Regions from separate parts of the Candidatus Chlorohelix sp. genome, predicted to be linked through region 3. Evidence: riboswitches for the same ligand, from Rfam matches in the RefSeq annotation. Region 3 holds a riboswitch; each other region holds the start of a gene.
The links. A riboswitch is a leader RNA that binds a small molecule or an ion and turns the genes downstream of it on or off. The one in region 3 is predicted to bind S-adenosylmethionine.
Positions count from the first base shown of each region.

Region 1 (4,666 bases), on a different contig from region 3:
CGAAATAAAGGAAATCTTCATTATGCCGCGAGACACCCGGAATACCAGTAGTGGCATAATGCCACCATTGTTCGGTCATTAGAAAAGTTTGGGAGTAGAGGTTAAAGGGCCATTTTTGCCATTCTGCGCCATTGAACCGGGTATCTTGTGGAAGAGGCTTGATAACCGGTTCTGCATTAGGGTCGGCAGAATGTGAAGCGTAGAGCATAAGACGCTGCATATTGCGCTGCATATTATCTAATAATTCTGCTTGTTTGCCGGGAGAAGTACCAAGATGCACCAGCCAATCCAAATATGCCAGCATAAGAGCGGAAGGGGATATACCCATATTAAAACGCCCTGCCCAAGCATGCACCATCCGGTCAATATTTGAAAATACTTCGGGGCTTCTCATCGTGTTTTCCATAATTTTACTCCATTGAAATACTCAAAGGTTTCGATTTGAAAATGCGCTAACGTTAAAAGACAGTTTTTATAATCCGAAAAAAATAGTTACAAATACCACAAGCTAGTTTATAGAATAAAGGTAAATTTTAAGGTAAAAACTAATGGTAAATTGTAAATATTCAGCCTAATAATACCTTGGAAAGGAGGGGATTGCCAGAAAAAGTGATAATTTGGCATTAAGTTTTGATTGCTGATATAGTACAATCGGGCTATGACCTTTTTTTAATATTCCTGATAGAGTAAAATTTACCTAAGAGTCAAGTGTAGCTTGTCTCAAATTCCGTGCAATATTCTCCCAGGAACGGCAAGACAGCCTTTCCCTTCAGCATAGTCCAAATTTCCTAGATTTAGCTGTATGCTTTAACAAGAGGGAGCTATATTAACATGATAAAATTACCGGGTTTGATAAAAAACAGGGTAACTGTTAACAAGAAAGCCAGATTGCGGCACCCGTTACAAGGGCAAGGTCTGGTGGAATATGCTTTGGTCTTGATGCTAATAGTAATCGTGATAATCGTTATACTGGTTTTTCTAGGACCTCAGATTGGAAATATGTTCAGTTCTGTAACCAAAAGCCTTTCATAATGGCTTTGAAGCAGGGCGGGTATTGCACCCGTCCTCTTTAATTATTGGCTGAAATCATTATAATGCTGCTATATGGTAAAAATAGTGGAATATATGAGTAATCACTACATCCTTACCCTTTCCTGCCATGATGTAGCGGGCATTGTTGCCGCCGTTGCCGGATTCTTGACCGAAAACGATGGGTTTATCATCGAGTCAGCCCAATTTGGAGACCCCTCCACCGGACGTTTCTTTATGCGCTCCGAATTCGTATTGGGCGAATACTCATGCGGCTATAAGGCGTTGAAACAGAAATTCGGGGTGGGGGTAGCGCACCACTTTGGTATGGAATGGCAGATTGCCGATACCTCTATCAAGCCGCGTGTGGTGATATTGGTTTCTAAATACCGTCACTGCCTGAACGACTTGCTGCATCGCTATTCCACAGGCGCTCTACCAATCGAAATCCCGTGTGTTATCTCAAATCACGAAGATTTGCGGGAGCTTTGCACGTGGTACAAAATCCCCTTTATTTATGTGCCAGTTGTGAAGGGAGATAAGCAAACGCAAGAAGCCAAAGTGTGGGAGCATTTGGAGCAAGCTCAGGCAGAAGTGGTGGTACTGGCGCGATATATGCAAGTGCTTTCGCCGATGCTAGTATCCAACATGGCGGGACGCTGCATCAATATCCACCATTCGTTTCTGCCAAGCTTTAAGGGCGCACGCCCGTATCATCAGGCGTATGCCCGTGGCGTGAAGCTCATAGGCGCAACCGCACATTATGTCACCAACGCTTTGGATGAAGGTCCGATTATCGAGCAGGAAGTCGTCCGCGTGGATCACAGCAACAGCCCCGAAGCGTTGGTGGCATTGGGCAGGGATAGCGAATGCCTCGTTCTCGCCCGTGCGCTAAAATACCACATCGAACACCGCGTGCTGGTTAATGGGAATAAGACGGTGGTATTCCGGTAGGTTCTCATCAAGGCTAGGGCAACTTTTAGGGCGGTTTGACCCTGATTAACGAGTATGTTAGTATGGTTTTGATAGGGAAAATAGCAAATATCTTGCACTATCAAGAAGAGGGGAGTGAACTGGCACGCCGAACCTCTAGCAACCTGTCGCTATCGGCAAGGTGCTAAGTCCAGCCCGGTAGGGAAAGATAGAAGCCCGTGTAATAGCGCGGGAACTTGTAAACCTTCCGGTATATACGGAGGGTTTTTTGCGATTAGGAGGATAACGGATTGAGCAACCAGATTTTTAATCCATTCGGCAGCCCGGAAAAGTATCAGGCTTCCCGCTTTATGCAGGAACTGGAAAAGCGTGTGTTGGTTTACGATGGCGCGATGGGTACACAATTGATGGAACGCAACTTAACCACCGATGATTACGGCGGAGAACAGTATCACGGTTGCAATGAATATCTGGTCTTAACTCGCCCTGATGTTATCGAAGAAATCCATTCCGCTTATTTCTCGGCAGGCGCGGATGTAGTAGAATCCAATAGTTTCACCGGTAGCCGCATAAAACTAGACGAATATAAACTTGGTCATCTGACCTACGAAATCAATTTTCACGCCGCTCAAATTGCACGCCGCGTTGCGGACCGCTTCACCGCTGCCGACCCCTCACGCCCGCGCTTTGTCGCCGGAAGTATCGGACCTACCGGTTTTTTGCCTTCCTCAGAAGACCCTACACTAGGCGGCGTTACTTTCGACCAACTTAAAGAGACTTACGCCGAGCAGAGCAAAGCCCTAATCGAAGGAGGCGCGGATGTGTTGCTGATTGAAACCTCACAGGATATTCTGGAGGTTAAAGCGGCGATTTTCGGGATTCGTGAAGCCATTCTACAAACCGGAAAATGGGCGCCGATTCAAGCACAGGTTTCGGTGCTGGACGGTAACGGGCGAATGTTGTTAGGTACGGATATTGCCGCCGTCATGGTTACGCTGGAGAGTTTACGCGCCGATATTATCGGGCTTAATTGCGCCGTTGGTCCCGACCTGATGCGCGAACCGCTGCGCTACCTGAGCGAACACAGCAAAATTAAGCTCAGTTGCTTGCCCAACGCCGGATTGCCGATTAATGAAAGAGGGCGCACCGTTTACCCGCTTCAGGCTGTACCGATGGCGGAAATCCTGAAGGAATTTGTAGAAGAATTGGGTATTAATATCGTTGGTACTTGCTGCGGTTCTACCCCTGACTATACCGCCGAACTGGCAAAACAGGTGTGGGGACATGAAAAGCCAGCGCGTAAGGTTCAAGCCGAACCGCTGGTTTCGAGCGGTATTCGCGCCACCTCCTTGTTACAAAACCCGCCTCCGATGCTAGTTGGCGAACGGGTGAACAGCACCGGTAGCAAGAAGGTACGGCAACTGCTATTGGCTGATGATTACGATGGGTTGATGACCATCGCCCGCGAACAGGTGGAGGGTGGCGCACATACGCTGGACGTGCAGGTAGCTTTGACCGAGCGCACCGATGAGGCAGAACAGATGCGCCGTACCGTCAAGAAACTTTCTACCGCCATCGAAGCCCCGCTGGTAATTGACTCAACTGAAGCGGATGTAATTGAAGCTGCCCTGAAAGCTGCGCCCGGTCGCTGTATCATCAACTCCATCAATATGGAGCGAGGAACTGAGCGTATCGAAGCGATTATGCCGTTGGCGCGCGACCATGGCGCAGCGGTTATCGCCCTTACCATTGACGAAGAGGGCATGGCGCATACCGCCGAGCGGAAATTTGAGATTGCCACGCGCATCCGCCAAATTGTACATGAAAACTACGACCTACCGGATAACGCCCTTATTTTCGATTTGCTGACCTTCCCGCTTACCACCGGGCAAGAAGACTTGCGAGAAGACGCTTATCAAACCCTTCTGGGTATCAAACGCATAAAAGAAACATACCCGGAGGTTTTAACTATTCTAGGGGTTAGCAACGTGTCGTTCGGAGTAGCGCAACGGGCGCGAGCAGTGCTTAACTCGATGTTCCTGCACCATGCGGTGCAATACGGACTGGATATGGCAATTGTGAATCCAAGCCACATCACCCCCTACGCTGAAATCCCGGATGAGCAGCGCAAATTATGCGATGACCTGATTTTCAATCGAGACCAAGATGCCCTGCCCCGCTTTATCGAGTTTTTCGAGAAAAATACCAGCGCCGGAGTCAAAGCCGAAGCGGAAAACGCAACCGCTGGTATGTCGGTAGCTGAGAAGTTGCATTACCAGATTTTGCATCGCAAGAAGGAAGGCATTGAAGAACTGGTGGATGCCGAAGTGGAAAACCGAGGCGCAGTGCCGGTACTAAACGAAGTGTTGCTGCCTGCTATGAAAGAGGTTGGCGACAAGTTTGGCGCGGGCGAACTGATTCTGCCTTTCGTGCTGCAAAGCGCGGAAGTGATGAAAAAAGCGGTGGCACGGCTTGAAATCTACCTTGAGAAAAAGGAAGGCTACACCAAAGGCAAGGTGGTACTTGCTACCGTCTTTGGCGATGTGCATGACATCGGCAAGAGCCTTGTGAATACCATCCTCACCAACAACGGCTACACCGTGTACGATTTGGGCAAACAAGTTCCGGTCAACACCATCATCGAGAAAGCGGTAGAAGTAGGCGCGGATGCCATCGGTCTATCCGCCCTACTGGTCAGCACTAG
Region 1 covers NZ_JBAXHI010000025.1:32,109-36,774, reverse strand. Annotated here, with positions in the region: gene WCK19_RS12155 (alpha/beta fold hydrolase) at 1-406, opposite strand, end outside; gene WCK19_RS12150 (hypothetical protein) at 832-1,032, shown strand; gene purU (formyltetrahydrofolate deformylase) at 1,126-1,983, shown strand; SAM riboswitch class I at 2,078-2,177, shown strand; gene metH (methionine synthase) at 2,253-4,666, shown strand, end outside.
Region 1: another riboswitch for S-adenosylmethionine. It lies ahead of metH (methionine synthase); the one in region 3 lies ahead of WCK19_RS04210 (S-adenosylmethionine synthetase N-terminal domain-containing protein).

Region 2 (4,666 bases), on a different contig from region 3:
TAGTTTTACCGCTCGAAGTAGTAGTGGCGGTAGCATCACCGCAAGCTGCCAGCAATGCGGCAAGCAGTAACCCAATCAATGCTAAAGCATAGCGGCGGGGGGTTTTGGTACTAAAACTTTTCTTGAACATAAAAATAAATGTCTCCTCTTAAGCTAGGGCTAACCGACCCTGTATGGTCTCTTTAACAGCCAACAAATTATCTTCTGGAGCGTTCACCGGGAAGCCACAACCGGGAGTCAACAACAATCCTCTACCCTCTAACTGATTAACCGCATCAGTTACTTCAGCAGCAACATCCGCCGGAGTTCCATTGGGTAAAGTTTCGCGGTTGTTAAGTCCACCAGCTAACGTCTTATTGGTAAAACGGCGAGCTTCTTTCAAAGAAGGACCACCCCCACGATCATGCCAGTTCAGCGCATGGTAGGAATAATTCACAATCTCTTCAAAAGCAATAGTCTCGCCATGCGCGTGCAAGAAGAAAAACCCGGTTGATGGGAAGAGCTTTTCCAACACAGGGCGGTCAAAAAGGTCGCCCAGATTAGGTTGACCATCACCCGCTGTTAAAATGCGTCCCGGTTCTTGGATAGCATAAAAGAGACCATCCGCCCCATTTTTCAAAGTAGCCTCGCCAAATTTAAGAACCGTTTCAGCAATCGCGGAAAGTCCAGCTTTTACCGCTTCCGGGTCAGCTTTTAGATGCTCAGCTAAGCCTTCTTCCCCTGCCAACTTGAGACCAATCATTGAAGGTGAAAAAACGGTGGAAAGAATCGGGGCATCGCCGTCTAATTCCTTCGCCAATTTCCGCAACACGATAAGTTGCTCTCCCAAAGTACCCTGTGTGGGGTCAAGCAATTCAAGCCGCCGCCAATCTTGAGGCGTTTTGATAACATAATCGGTAATCAGTAAATTACCAGCGGTAGGGTGATAACCGTTAGGGCGAAAGCCCCAATCCTCAGTGGTAAAGGAACTGCGGAACATTACCTTTACAAAATCTTGCTCGAATTTACGATGAAATTCGGCTGTTGCCTTGACCAGTTCATCGGGATTCTTGTCAATAACCGGGAAGTGCTTCCAGAAAGCATAGGGTACGCGATCAGGTTGCCCGCCGGACAGGGCAGTTTCTACTCGTTTCCATTTTTCAGACTTAGCCATAACTCCTCCTGAGAGTCTTTTCTAATGAATTAGTTGCTAATCATTTTTCTGGCAATACTAAACTAGACCCCACCTAGGCGCAAAGACCTACAGGGCTTTGTTTTACAGCACTAATAGAATAGCACCTAGAGCATGCGCTTCAATTCAATTGATAAGTAAAACTTAATAGCGTGTGGTATTAAAAAACCCACTTATCAAGTTTAGATAAGGGGTTCGGAAATTCCATTATTCTCTCTGCGTTCACACGCTTTTTGAACAGGACTCCCTTATCTTGCGACCACCTGCAGAACAGATAGCGCCGGAATTGGCACCTTACGCTTACATTGCGCGGGTTGCCGGGCTTCACAGGGCCTCATACCCTCCACCTCTCTGGATAAGAGCAATTTTCAGTTTTTGTAACCCGTTTCAGATTACATAATAAAGATAATCTAGTCTATAAACATTGTCAAGTTAAATTTTGGTAAAAATTCCGACGGTAAGTTGTTGGGATTTGCCGTGCTACCCGAGAAGTTGTGTGGCGAAACTACATTGACCGGATTTGATTGCCCAACAGTTACCAGAATAGGGGAGCATTAACGCAAGGTATCAGGGGTTTCAAGATAATCGCGGATAGTTTTGAGAAAAGCGGCAGCGTTGGGACCATCGCTAAGCCTATGGTCAAAGGTTAAACTCAATGTCAGACCCCAACCAATATGACGATTATCTTCCCACTCTTCAAGAATCTGGTAAGTACCAGCTGGATAAAATGTTGTACTAGATAAACTGTATATACAGCCAATACCTAATACAGCCGATTGCGGAAGATTTAGTATAGGGGTAAAACTGTCAATAGCATAATCTCCCAAATCGCAAATAGTAAAAGTTCCACCAAGCGTATCTTTTAATGTCAGATTTCCTTGACATGCTCTAGTTTTCAAATTCTCAGCCATATCTGATAAATCAGTCAGAGATTGCAAACCAGCCTGTTTTATTACCGGCAAAGCTAAACCATCTTCGGCTGAATACATCAGGCTTATATTATGATCAAGATAATAAATTACTTCGCTATTTTCGAGGCTCGCGTTAAATATTGGAAACTTATGTAAAGCTAGAGCAGTGGCACGAATAACCAGAGCCAACAAAGATGTTTTTCGATTGACCCCTGATATATTTAAATTATAGAGCCACGCCAGAGTAAAATTTACCGACAAGCGCGTGGTAATGGTAGCGGGAGCAGTGAGTTGCCCTGCTCTTGAGACTCTATTCCTGATAAGACGGCGTAAACTGGATTGAGCCTGCCTCCGTGAAGGAACTTCATTATCGAGGTTTTGCCGAGTTAATATTTGCAAATAGCGGCGGACGGCTGCCTCATTAAGGCGATTTCCCGGCGCAAGAGAATGCGCTATCTCGGATAAATCTAACCCCAATTCACGCGCTAGTTTCCTCGCAGCCGGAGAAGATACCACATATAGAGCAGGTAGTATAGAAAGCGTTCGGGGTTTAGTAGCTTCAAGCGGCAAAGAACCTTCGGCATTGGGTTTTTCCAAGTTTTCGACAGGTTCAATTATGGCAAGGGTCATACCCGGCGTTACAATAGTTCCTTCTGCCGCAATAATAGATTCGAGAATCCCGGTCAACTCGGCGCGAATTTCGATACTGACCTTTTCAACCATAACCTCAGCCAGCAGTTGGTGTTTTTCAACTTTGCGCCCCGGACGCACAAACCAGTTTATTATAACCGCTTCGGTTTCAGGTTTTATTCCATTTTTGCCATCTAGCGTGACCAGTTTACCCATTTTTATATCGTTACAGTGGTAATGCTTGAATTTTAATTAATCTTACCATAAGTATTGCAATTATCCAAATGCAAGCTACAATAATGCTAACATATTGTTAGCCAGCAAGAGAAAAGATGAATAACACTTTCGATAATAAAAGCAATGCGCTTGCCAAATTGTTGCGCCAACTGCGGTTCAGGCAAAACCGCTCTCAGGAAGAAGTAGCACGTGCCAGCGACATTGCACATAATTATTACGGTGAAATTGAGCGAGGTAATCGCTCACCTTCTCGTGACACTCTGTTAAATATCGCCAGAAAAGGGCTTGAACTCAGCAATAATGAAATTAATCTTCTGCTTATAGCAGCGGGGTTTGCCCCAATACCTCAGTCCCTCACCAGCAATGAAATGGCACGTTTGTATAAAGTGGTAGAAGCCTATCTGAACAAAATGCTGCCCTATCCGGCATTGCTGGTAAATCAAGTTTGGAATATCGTGAAATGGAACAGAGCCATAACCAGCGCTTTTGGAACTCCCCTCGAAAGTATTCCGGCACGTCGCCGCAATTTATTAAGATTGCTGTTTGACCCTATGCACAATTTCAAGGAGCGTTTTGTCGATTGGGAGACATTTTCCAGAGTACAGGTAGCGCATTTTCAACGCAATACCATTGGCTTTGAGCTTGATAATGATTATGCCAATTTAATTTCAGACATGCGTCTTTTACCTCAATTTTCCCGGATGTGGGAAGAGGCGCATCCTGACCTTTGCGAACGTTATCTCGGATACGAATGGACAATGCTCGCAGGGATGGGTTCAATTCAGAACGCCGAATCAATTAAGATTCGCTTGGTGGTAACCCGCTTTGAACAGTATAATACTCTACAAGCGATTAGCTTCTTCCCAGCAGACCCCAACTCCGAACAATTTTTCAGTCGAGTTATTCCCGAAGAATCTTAAATGTTTTCTTGAAACCATAGTATGTTGTTTAGTCTTTGTCTGATACTCACTAATTGTTAGCAAGTTTTATGTTAGTTAGATGATTGTATAGATTGTTATGGTTGGATTCAATCTATAATCCTCTTAACGTTATACACCACAAATTAACCCAAATACTCTATTCTGAATAGCTTAATATGTCCGTTGACAGGAGGATTCGATGGCGAACCTGGACAACAAAACGCTTGTAAACCTTTATCGCAAAATGGCGTTAATTCGCAATTTTGAAGAAGTTATGGTAAACGTTTACTGGGAAGGTAAAACCCCTGTTTTTGACATTGCTGCCGGAACGGTTCCGGGTGAAATGCACTTGGCTGCCGGTCAGGAAGCTGCCGCAGTAGGTGTTTGTACGCACCTCCGTGATGAAGACACCGTTACTGGTCCACACCGCGCTCATCACATTGCTCTGGCTAAAGGCGTTGATATAAAGAAAATGACTGCCGAAATATTCGGTAAAGAAACCGGCTTAGGACACGGCAAGGGCGGTCATATGCATCTTTTTGATTCTGAGAAAAAATTCGGTTGTAGCGGTATTATCGGCGCTGGTTTGCCTGTTGCTTGTGGGGCTGCATTGGCAGCCAAAAAATTGGGCAAAGACTGGGTGGCAGTCAGCTTTTTTGGTGACGGCACTGCTAATCAGGGTTCTTTTCATGAGTCTCTCAATCTAGCTGCTCTCTGGAAATTACCGGTAATATTTGTTTGTGAAGATAATGCCTACGCCATTTCTGTTCCCAAAGCCAAATCCACCGCAATTGATA
Region 2 covers NZ_JBAXHI010000017.1:28,773-33,438, forward strand. Annotated here, with positions in the region: gene WCK19_RS09660 (ABC transporter substrate-binding protein) at 1-130, opposite strand, end outside; gene WCK19_RS09665 (uroporphyrinogen decarboxylase family protein) at 149-1,153, opposite strand; SAM riboswitch class I at 1,417-1,533, opposite strand; gene WCK19_RS09670 (dihydrolipoamide acetyltransferase family protein) at 1,726-2,928, opposite strand; gene WCK19_RS09675 (helix-turn-helix domain-containing protein) at 3,045-3,869, shown strand; gene WCK19_RS09680 (thiamine pyrophosphate-dependent dehydrogenase E1 component subunit alpha) at 4,069-4,666, shown strand, end outside.
Region 2: another riboswitch for S-adenosylmethionine. It lies ahead of WCK19_RS09665 (uroporphyrinogen decarboxylase family protein); the one in region 3 lies ahead of WCK19_RS04210 (S-adenosylmethionine synthetase N-terminal domain-containing protein).

Region 3 (4,666 bases):
ATGTTATGGCACGCAACCCTAATGTTAAATACAGTGCTTTTTTGTTGCTCTTTGTTAACTGTACGCCGGACGTTTCCTGCGTTACAAGGTAGTATATGAGCTACTATACCTGTTGCACTTGCTCACGTAGTATAACATATCACACTCATCCATGCAATTTTTACCCATCGCAAAAAATCATTGCTAGTTTAATCAATATTTGGGCGTAAGATTCGGCTCATAAATTTTGGCTATCTAAGATTATTTCCCAAATGTGGTAAGGCTTTACAATTATGTTATTATTTCCCAAATGCAAGAACTTCTATCAGTTCAATCTACAAGGATCAATCTATGGCGAATAAACGTTTGTCAGTATTTTCTCTATATAGTCTAAGTGGTAGGATTTATTTTACCTTTTTCTTCATTCTTTTCCTTGTTACAGTGAATGGTTTGGCTTCTTTCTATCTGTTAGGACGTATTACTTCTAGCAGAGATATGGAAGCGCAAAGTAGGGAACGGGTAAACTATGCCCAAGATTTAGCATATTTATTGGATGAGCAGGCAGAATTCTATCAGATTTATGTTGATAATTTTAATAGCAACTTGCAACAGGCTACTTTGAAACAGGATACACGGATTGAAGAGCTACTTCGCGAAATAACGCCTGCTTTTAGCGATTCAAAAACTAATTCAGGTTTTCTAAAAATATTGCAAATCTATCAAGTTGTAGCACAAGATTACAATAAATTGCAGAATCTTAGCCTCAAACCTGAAGATGCAAGACAAATGCTTTTCAATTCGCAGACTACACGCAGACAACTTTTTGATGAACTAAAAAATTATACTGCTGAATTAACTAAAATATACGAAAGTATAGAACAAGAAAGTCGCGCCAATATAACAGTAATGCTCTGGATTTTTGGGCTTGTATTGATAGGAAGCATAGCATCAGTATTATTATTGACAGTTAGCATACCGCGTCTATTGTCACGTCCTTTGAGTGCATTAAATGCTAAGCTGAAGCTTACTGCCGAGGGCGATTTAACCCCTAAATTCCTAGTAGAAGGCTCTCAAGAAATAGTGGGGTTAAGCGAAAGCCTTAATAAGGCGTTGGCGCGTTTGAGAATGGTTATTGCTCGGATTCAATTGCAAGCTAATACCGTTTCTACAACCAGTCATTATCTTGAAGAAGCCAGTGCCAGACAGGCGAGTAGCCTTTCAGAGCAAGCGGTGGCTGTTTCTCAAGTTTCAGCAACCATTAATGAATTAAGCGGTACAAGCCAGCAAATTGCAGAGAGCGCCAGCAAGGTAGCCCAAAGCGCGAATGAGTCGTTAAATAGCGCAGAGATTGGCTATAACACTATGAATGCTCTTTCACAAAAGATGGCAGATATTACGCAGCGTGTGAACCTGATTGCAGAACGTATAATTGCTTTAAACTCCGTTTCACAGCGAATCCGCGAAGCCACCAGCCTGATTAGCACCCTCTCTGATGATACCCATCTGCTCGCTCTAAATGCAGCTATTGAAAGCGCTGGAGCGGGGGAAGAAGGAGAACGGTTTGCGGTAGTAGCTTCTCAGGTGCGAAAGTTATCGCAACGCTCGCGGCAAGCGGCAGTGGAAATCCAACAACTAGTTGGTCAAATTCAGCAAGCTACTACTGCCAGCGTAATGGCAACCGAAGATGGCATTAAAGTGGTGGCGTTGGGTCGTCAAATGGTTGAAGAAGCGTTAAGCGTTAATAAGGAAATTATTGAAGTGGCAAAACACACGAGTCAGCTTTCCTACGCCATTTCACTGGCTACCGATCAGCAGCGGGTTGCCAACACACAGGTTGCCGGTACTATGCAGGAAATGTCGCATATGATATCCAATATTAGCGAGGGCAGTAAGAGTTATCTTTCAAGCGCGAACGCTCTAACTGAAATTGCACTACAATTGAACACGCTTGTAGGCACATTTAAACTACGTGATGACACAGCTATAAAAAAATCTGGCGCTACTCGCACCTTCAAAATGAAATGGGTAAAAGCCAAAAATAATCTGCCTGAGTCGAAAAATGACTCATCCTCGCGACAAAACAGACAAGATACTGCCGGGCGTAAATAATTCAGCAGTTAGAGTCTATGGAGTGAAAAAGAAAGAATAGCGTGTGCAAGGAGCGATACCGCGAGGACGAGCAATTTAGCGCATTGTTTTCTGCGGAGCTATATCAGCGCTGCGTGTTATTCCAGTGTGGGGTGTGCCTATCTTGGAAGAGGTGAATTTTAATTTTGCCAAACATCTGAGGCTGCTTAACAATAGCAAAAATCTATTATAGCGTGCTACCTCTGCATTACTATGCACTTCCCACTATGTGACCTGCATTGCAACAGAGTTTCAGTCCCCTTCAACGGGGCAATTGGAATGTATATTAATATACTTTATTAAGATTATCAAGTATGATTTTGTTATTTCAAGGACTAGCAGATTTATATACAAAAGCGGGGGGAATTTTTGGCTGTTACTAATAATGGTTGGGAGTAGGAACAGTGGGAATTTCACCTGCTACTAGTATCAAGCCGGTAGTAGTGGCAGTTTCACAGGCTACGCGGGCATTCGGGTCCTGCTCCAATATGGCATCCGAAATTTGGTCGCAAAGCTTATCGGGGTGACCTTCAGTAACGCTTTCGCTTGTTAGAAAAAGCTTGGGTGAGGTGAGAAAGGTGTTAGACATTTTTTCTCCTTCTTTGCAAAATTGAAATTTTTAACTTTGAGCATAGTATTACTCTAGACTAGAGTTAATACGTTTTTATGCTAAAAGCTGTTTAGAAAATAAGCACCAGGCAAATAAAAACCCCGCTTATCTAAGGATAAGGGGGTCAGCACATTCATTTCTGCAAACGGATTAAATTCATGTCCGGGCAGATACCTCTCTTATCTTTCGATAACCTGACATTCAGATTATGTTGTAATTGGCACCATACGCGCATATTGTTTAGAAGCGTTGGTTGCCGAATTTCGAAGAACCTTATTCCTTCAACTTCTCTTGATAAGAGTTACACTATGTCTATATTCTATGATGATAATGAGGCACTTTTTTTGCCTAATATAGGCATAAGTTATTTTATCATATTTGTCAAGTATAAATATAAGCGTAGCAAGGCTGGGACGAATGATTGATTTGATAATCTAAATAAACTAAGTTATATTTACAGAAATATCAAGGCGAGGCTTTTAATTCAGCTCCACTAATCACAGCAGAGAATCGAGGCTTTATGACAATTGTTACCCTTACCACAGATTTTGGAGAGCAAGACGGCTATATCGGTATGATGAAAGGGGTGATTAACACTATAAACCCCGCCTCCTTGCTGGTAGATATTTCGCATCAAATAGAACCTCAAAATGTTTTGCAGGGTGCCTTTGTATTATATAATGCCCATTATCACTTCCCACCAAACTCAATACATGTGGCGGTAGTCGATCCCGGTGTAAGTACGGACCGCCGAACCATCTGTCTGAAAGTACCGGATGTGGGGGTATTTATAGGTCCAGATAATGGGCTTTTCTCCTACATCATTGATACTTACCCGAACATAAGTGTACGTGAGCCGCTCAATCAGTCTTTTCACCGTCAATTTGTAAGTAATACCTTTTTTGGGCGAGATATTTATGCACCAGTAGCGGCACACCTGTCTAAGGGAGAACCTTTTGAAAAAGTTGGACCCTTACTTGAAGTGGGGGATGTAGTATCATTTGAGGATCTCTGGCCCCAGTGGGAACAGGTCGGTAAGAAAAAGGTATTGCAGGGTCGTGTATTGCATATTGATCATTTTGGAAATATTATCAGCAACATCCATCGTCGCCAATTTGATCAGCTTACCGAAAGTGAAAAACGCAAGCTAAGGGTTTATGTGGAATATTACTCACCAATAACAAGTCGAAAAGTTCGTCTGGAAAGCGGTGGTATTAAAGCAAACTACGGGGATGGCTCACCTAACGAACTGATAACTCTCTTTGGGAGTAGCGATTTTCTCGAACTGGCAAGAGTAAATGGCTATGCGGCTTTTGATGTGGGAAACCCAACCCAAGATCAAACCTCGGTTAGGGTTATGTACAGACGCCCACAGGTTGAAATAGGAACTCCCTTCGTGGTAGAAATCTGAAAGAGACCGTTATGCAGAGCAACAGTTAATCGTCACCTATTTGATGTGGTTATGTAAGAGAACCTAGAAAATTTGCGGTTGCTTTTTCGTTTATTCTTGGATTGCGCTGCTCTGCCTTAATTAGTGCGCTGTTTCGGGGGGTATGCAAGATGCCCCAAAAATGCGTTCCCCCCAGAAACGACAACCTTATTGTTCAGAATACTAACTAGACTGAAGCAATCGGTTACTTACAATTGATACGCTGTTTTTCTGTGCGGTCAATTTGCACTACCTTAGCATCTTGAATAGTTATCTGGATATAGCCAAATTTAATTTGCCTGAGAGAGTACAATATTTGAGTAAGCACTTCAGCTTCTTGTGGGTTCAGGTTATTCAGGCAATTAGGCTTATAAGTTGGTTGTTGTTCTTCTTCTTGCAAGTACCAAATAACTCCACAAATATTTAAATAGATAGCGAAATAATCCTAACTTAGTTAATACAAAATGTCAAATATATTTAATCTGCCAATTTAGCCGCTCCGGCGAAAGCCGCCGGCTATT
Region 3 covers NZ_JBAXHI010000005.1:138,270-142,935, reverse strand. Annotated here, with positions in the region: gene WCK19_RS04215 (methyl-accepting chemotaxis protein) at 331-2,088, shown strand; partial or broken gene WCK19_RS04210 (S-adenosylmethionine synthetase N-terminal domain-containing protein) at 2,510-2,695, opposite strand; SAM riboswitch class I at 2,893-3,017, opposite strand; gene WCK19_RS04205 (SAM-dependent chlorinase/fluorinase) at 3,237-4,127, shown strand; gene WCK19_RS04200 (YezD family protein) at 4,351-4,545, opposite strand.

Region 4 (4,666 bases), on a different contig from region 3:
GCTTGCCCGGCTGCTGCCGCGCCTGCAATGCTTTCAGCCGAACCGATGCCTAACTCAGCTTTGCCCCCGGCAATCAGGCTTTCGGGAGTAGCGGCTTCACTGTAGGGCAGGATTTTCAAATCAATCCCCGCTTCGGCGTACCAACCTTTCGCCAACGCTACATATATGCCGGTGTGGTTGGTGTTGGGAACCCAATCTAAAGCCAATGAAAGGGTCTGGATAGGAACTTTGGTAGCTTCTCCGCTTTTGGCGGGAGTGGCGCTACTATCGCCACAAGCTGCCAGCAATAGGCTTGCGAGTAATACCAACGCCAACACGATGGCGTTTTTCTTGAACTTAACAGTCATATTTTATCCTCCTTGAGCCAACTATTGTAGTTGACATAACACTACTTATTAAGTTGGCGCATCTGGTAATACCACGGCATAACGCGCCACTGCACCAGCGAAACAAGCCCAAATAGTAACAGGCTGAATATTGCGGTTACGAATACTACCGCGAACACCAATTCACGGTTAAAGGAACGGGCGTAAAGGGAAATCAATCGCCCCAAACCTTTTTGCGCTCCGGCATACTCGCCCAGAATTGCGCCCGCTACGCTATAGGTTACGGCAATGCGGATGCCTGAAAACAGGCTTGGAAGAGCGGTGGGCAGTCGCAATTTCCAGAAAAGCTGGCGTTTGCTTGCGCCCAAAGCCCTGAAGATTTTCTCAGCATCGGGGTCAACTCCGGCGAATCCGTCCACTCCGCCAACGGTAATGGGGAAAAAACATACCAGCCACACAATAATAATCTTGGGCAGCATGTCAAAGCCGAACCAAATAATCAGTAAGGGCGCAATTGCGATTAGGGGGATGGTTTGGCTTGCCACCAGCAAGGGGTAAATTGCTCTTTTTGCCAGCAGCGAGTTATCCAGCAGCATAGCAAAGAGAAAGCCAAGTGTCAGCGCTACGGTAAAGCCAAGCAACGTTTCGAGCAATGTTACCAGCGTGTTGTCCCAGATTTCGGGAAAAGCATTTACCAGCGCGTTGGCTATTCTTAAGGGAGAAGGCAATATGCTGGCTGAAATAGCCGATACATCCACGTATATTTGCCAGATAGCGAATAACGCAATAACTAGCAAAACAGGCGGTAAGAGGGATTTCAAAAAATTAGGCAAAATCTGCCTCCGGTTTCAGGATTGCTAACAGGCGAGCTTTTAGCTCTACTAAGGCTGAGTCGGAAACCGAACGCGGTTTTGGAATCAGGACTTCTTGCACCACGCGAATGGTGGTGGGTAGATGGGTGAATAGGTAGATTCGTTCGCTGAGTAGCAAGGCTTCCTCAATATCGTGGGTGATGAACAGGATGGTACGGCGTAGCTTTGCTTGCATCTCTGCCAACCATTCCTGAAGCCCTGCTCTGGTGAGCGCGTCTAACGCTCCGAACGGCTCATCCAGCAGCATAACCTCGCGTTCGGACAGAAAGGTTCGCAAGAGGGCAAGCCGTTGGCGCATCCCGCCGGACATTTGCCACGGGAAGCTCTTTTCAAAGCCCTTCAAGCCGAAAATTTCAAAGTAAGCAAGGGCATGTTCGCGGGCAATTTTGCGGGGAGTTCCGGCAAGCTCTAGTCCAAGCGCGGCATTATCCAAAGCGGAACGCCACGGTAAAAGGGCATCGCGCTGGAGCATATACGCCATTTTGCCCGGTTGTGGCTGGAAGGGCTGATTGTCGTAGCGAAATTCGCCCGAATCGGCAGTTTCAAGCCCCGCCAAAATATTAAAGAGGGTGCTTTTTCCGCAACCGCTAGGACCAACTAGCGAAACAAACTCGCCCCGATTTGCCACAAGGCTGATGTTAGTCAGCGTGGGCAACGCGCCATAGGATTTGTTTAGATTATTGATTTGTAGTTTTGGTATTGTTTCCATATATTTCGATAGGTTAGAATCAAAAAAGCCACAGGAATACTGGAGAAAAATCCTGCGGCTCGCCCGTTTATTCCACTTAATTAGATACGAAATAGCTAGATAAATCGTAATTACGTAGAATTTCCCTTCGCCGGTATTACCCGGATCAGGTTCAAACGGTCGAAGATACTTTCAATCTTCCTCTCAGCCTGGAAAGCCCAAGCTCCCGTTGGTATTATTTTTAAAAGGTGCAAAAATAATCAGATTATAACATCATGATATTTGGCAGTATCATAATACTTTTTGTTTTGTAGTACAAGTCATTTGCAATGTACTTTTTGCCATGTTATATTTTGTTTAGATGCGAATAAAGCATTCATAACAACTGAATATTGCTCTCATCAAGAGAGGTGGAGGGACTGGCCCTATGAAGCCCGGCAACCGCCCGAATTTCGGGAGTGGTGCCAATTCCGGCAGGCAATTATTGCCTGAAAGATGAGAGGCGCTAACTTTGGTAAGTTACGTCTATTCTCGGATTGATGCGAGCAACTGCTAAACCGAGGATTTTTTTGTTTTGCCAAAGGGGTGTTCAATTGAACGAGAATGCAACTTCAACGCCTACACTGAAAGTTAAAACAATAGAATGGCGAGATGCCGACCTCACGCTATTGTTAATTGACCAAATCAGGTTGCCGCATCATTTTGAGAATGTCGAGTGCCGTAACTTCCATGAAGCCGGAGAAGCGATTCGCACCATGATTGTGCGAGGCGCTCCTGCCATCGGAGTAACTGCCGCTTACGCTATGGCTTTGGCGGCTTTGGAATACCGTGACCTCCCCCGTGACGAATTTATCAAAAAGTTAGACGAAGCGGGCGTATGGCTTAATGAAACCCGCCCCACCGCTGTTAACCTCAAATGGGCGATTGACCAATGCTTGGCGCTCGCACACCGTCTGCACGATGCTTATATTCAAGTAGTCAGCATTCCGTGGGAAATCCTGAGATTGGCAAAGCAAATACAAGCGGATGACCTAGCTTTTTGCAAGGCAATCGGCGCGTTTGGCGGAGAGCTTATCAAAGATGGCGATAATGTTCTAACCCATTGCAACGCGGGTGGCTTGGCTACTGCTGGTTATGGCACTGCTGTAGGTGTGATTACCGCCGCGCATGAAGCTGGTAAGAAGATTCACGTTTGGGTGGATGAAACTCGCCCTTACCTGCAAGGGGCGCGTCTTACTGCTTGGGAAATGCAGCAACTTGGTATTCCTCATACCCTGATAACTGACAATATGTCGGGACATCTGATGCAACGTGGTAAGGTTCAATTCATTGTGACTGGGGCTGACCGCATAGCGGCAAACGGCGATACTGCCAACAAAATCGGCACTTACATGGTGGCAGTGCTGGCAAAGGAAAATAATATTCCCTTCTATATAGCCGCGCCGCTAACCACTATTGACCTGAAAATCAAATCCGGTGAGGAAATCCCAATCGAGGAGCGGAGCGCGGATGAGGTTGTTTTCATCGGCGGGAAGCGGATTGCGCCGGAAGGGGTTCACGCTGCTCACTTTGGTTTCGATGTGACTCCAGCGCGATATATTCACGGGATTATTACCGAAAAGGGTATTGCGCGTCCACCGTATGAGCAAAGCATCCCGGCGTTGTTTGAAAAATAAGCGCGGGTTGCACAAGTTTGTTGATTATGCGTAGTATTGAGTCCAGACTTTTGTAGTTTAAACACTTGAAATTAGGCTAAAGACTGGCAAAATAAACTATTAGCATGATTCTGTGTCTGAGTTGCTCTGAATTATAACGAATCTAAAAATGCTCAGGTGTTCGGCTCTCTAATACTGGGGTTAGTTTTGGGGAGTAACGTGATGGTATTTACCAATGCTTGAAGTTATGCAGCAGGAGGAGTAATGTCAATAATCGTAACAGGCTCTATCGCCTATGACCACATTATGGATTTTCCGGGTTTCTTTAAAGACCATATTTTACCTGAGAAAATTCATATTCTTAATGTCTCTTTCCTGGTTTCATCGTTGAAAAAAATGCACGGTGGCTGCGCCCCCAATATTTCCTATACGCTGGCTTTACTTGGTGAGCGTTCGAGCATTCTTGGCACAGTGGGACACGATTTTCAGGCTTATCGGGCAGCGCTTGAAGAAGTAGGGGTGGATACCAGCCTCGTAAAAGTTATACAAGATAAGGTAACCGCCTCGTGCTTTATTACGACCGACAAATCCGGTAGTCAGATAACCGGGTTTTATCCGGGCGCGATGGAACACGCCAGCGAAGTACGGATTGAGGATGCTAATCCGCAAGACATCGAAATCTGCATAGTTTCGCCGGATGACCCCCGCGCAATGATAGAGCATGTGCATGAGTGCCAGCAGTTGAAAGTTCCTTACATCTATGATATTGGCTGGCAGGTGATTGCTTTCGATGGCGGCGCGTTGTTGGATGGGGTGAACGGCGCGAAATTGGTAATCGGCAACGACTACGAGCTAGAAATTCTGCGTGAGAAAACCGGGCTAACGCCGGAAAAAATGCTTGAAACCTCCGAATATGTGGTTATTACCAAAGGCTCAGAGGGTTCTACTATCTATAGCCGTTCGGGTATTGCACAAATTCCCCCTATTCCCGCTAAAGTGGTACTTGACCCAACCGGCGCGGGTGACGCTTTTAGGGGTGGTCTTTTAAAAGGTCTTAGGCGCGGGTATGACCTTGACCAAATGGGGCGCGTGGCGGCATTGGCGGCAACATTCTGTGTTGAATCC
Region 4 covers NZ_JBAXHI010000020.1:54,338-59,003, forward strand. Annotated here, with positions in the region: gene WCK19_RS10790 (ABC transporter substrate-binding protein) at 1-347, opposite strand, end outside; gene WCK19_RS10795 (ABC transporter permease) at 389-1,159, opposite strand; gene WCK19_RS10800 (ABC transporter ATP-binding protein) at 1,152-1,907, opposite strand; TPP riboswitch at 2,011-2,126, opposite strand; SAM riboswitch class I at 2,282-2,388, shown strand; gene mtnA (S-methyl-5-thioribose-1-phosphate isomerase) at 2,480-3,562, shown strand; gene WCK19_RS10810 (carbohydrate kinase family protein) at 3,806-4,666, shown strand, end outside.
Region 4: another riboswitch for S-adenosylmethionine. It lies ahead of mtnA (S-methyl-5-thioribose-1-phosphate isomerase); the one in region 3 lies ahead of WCK19_RS04210 (S-adenosylmethionine synthetase N-terminal domain-containing protein).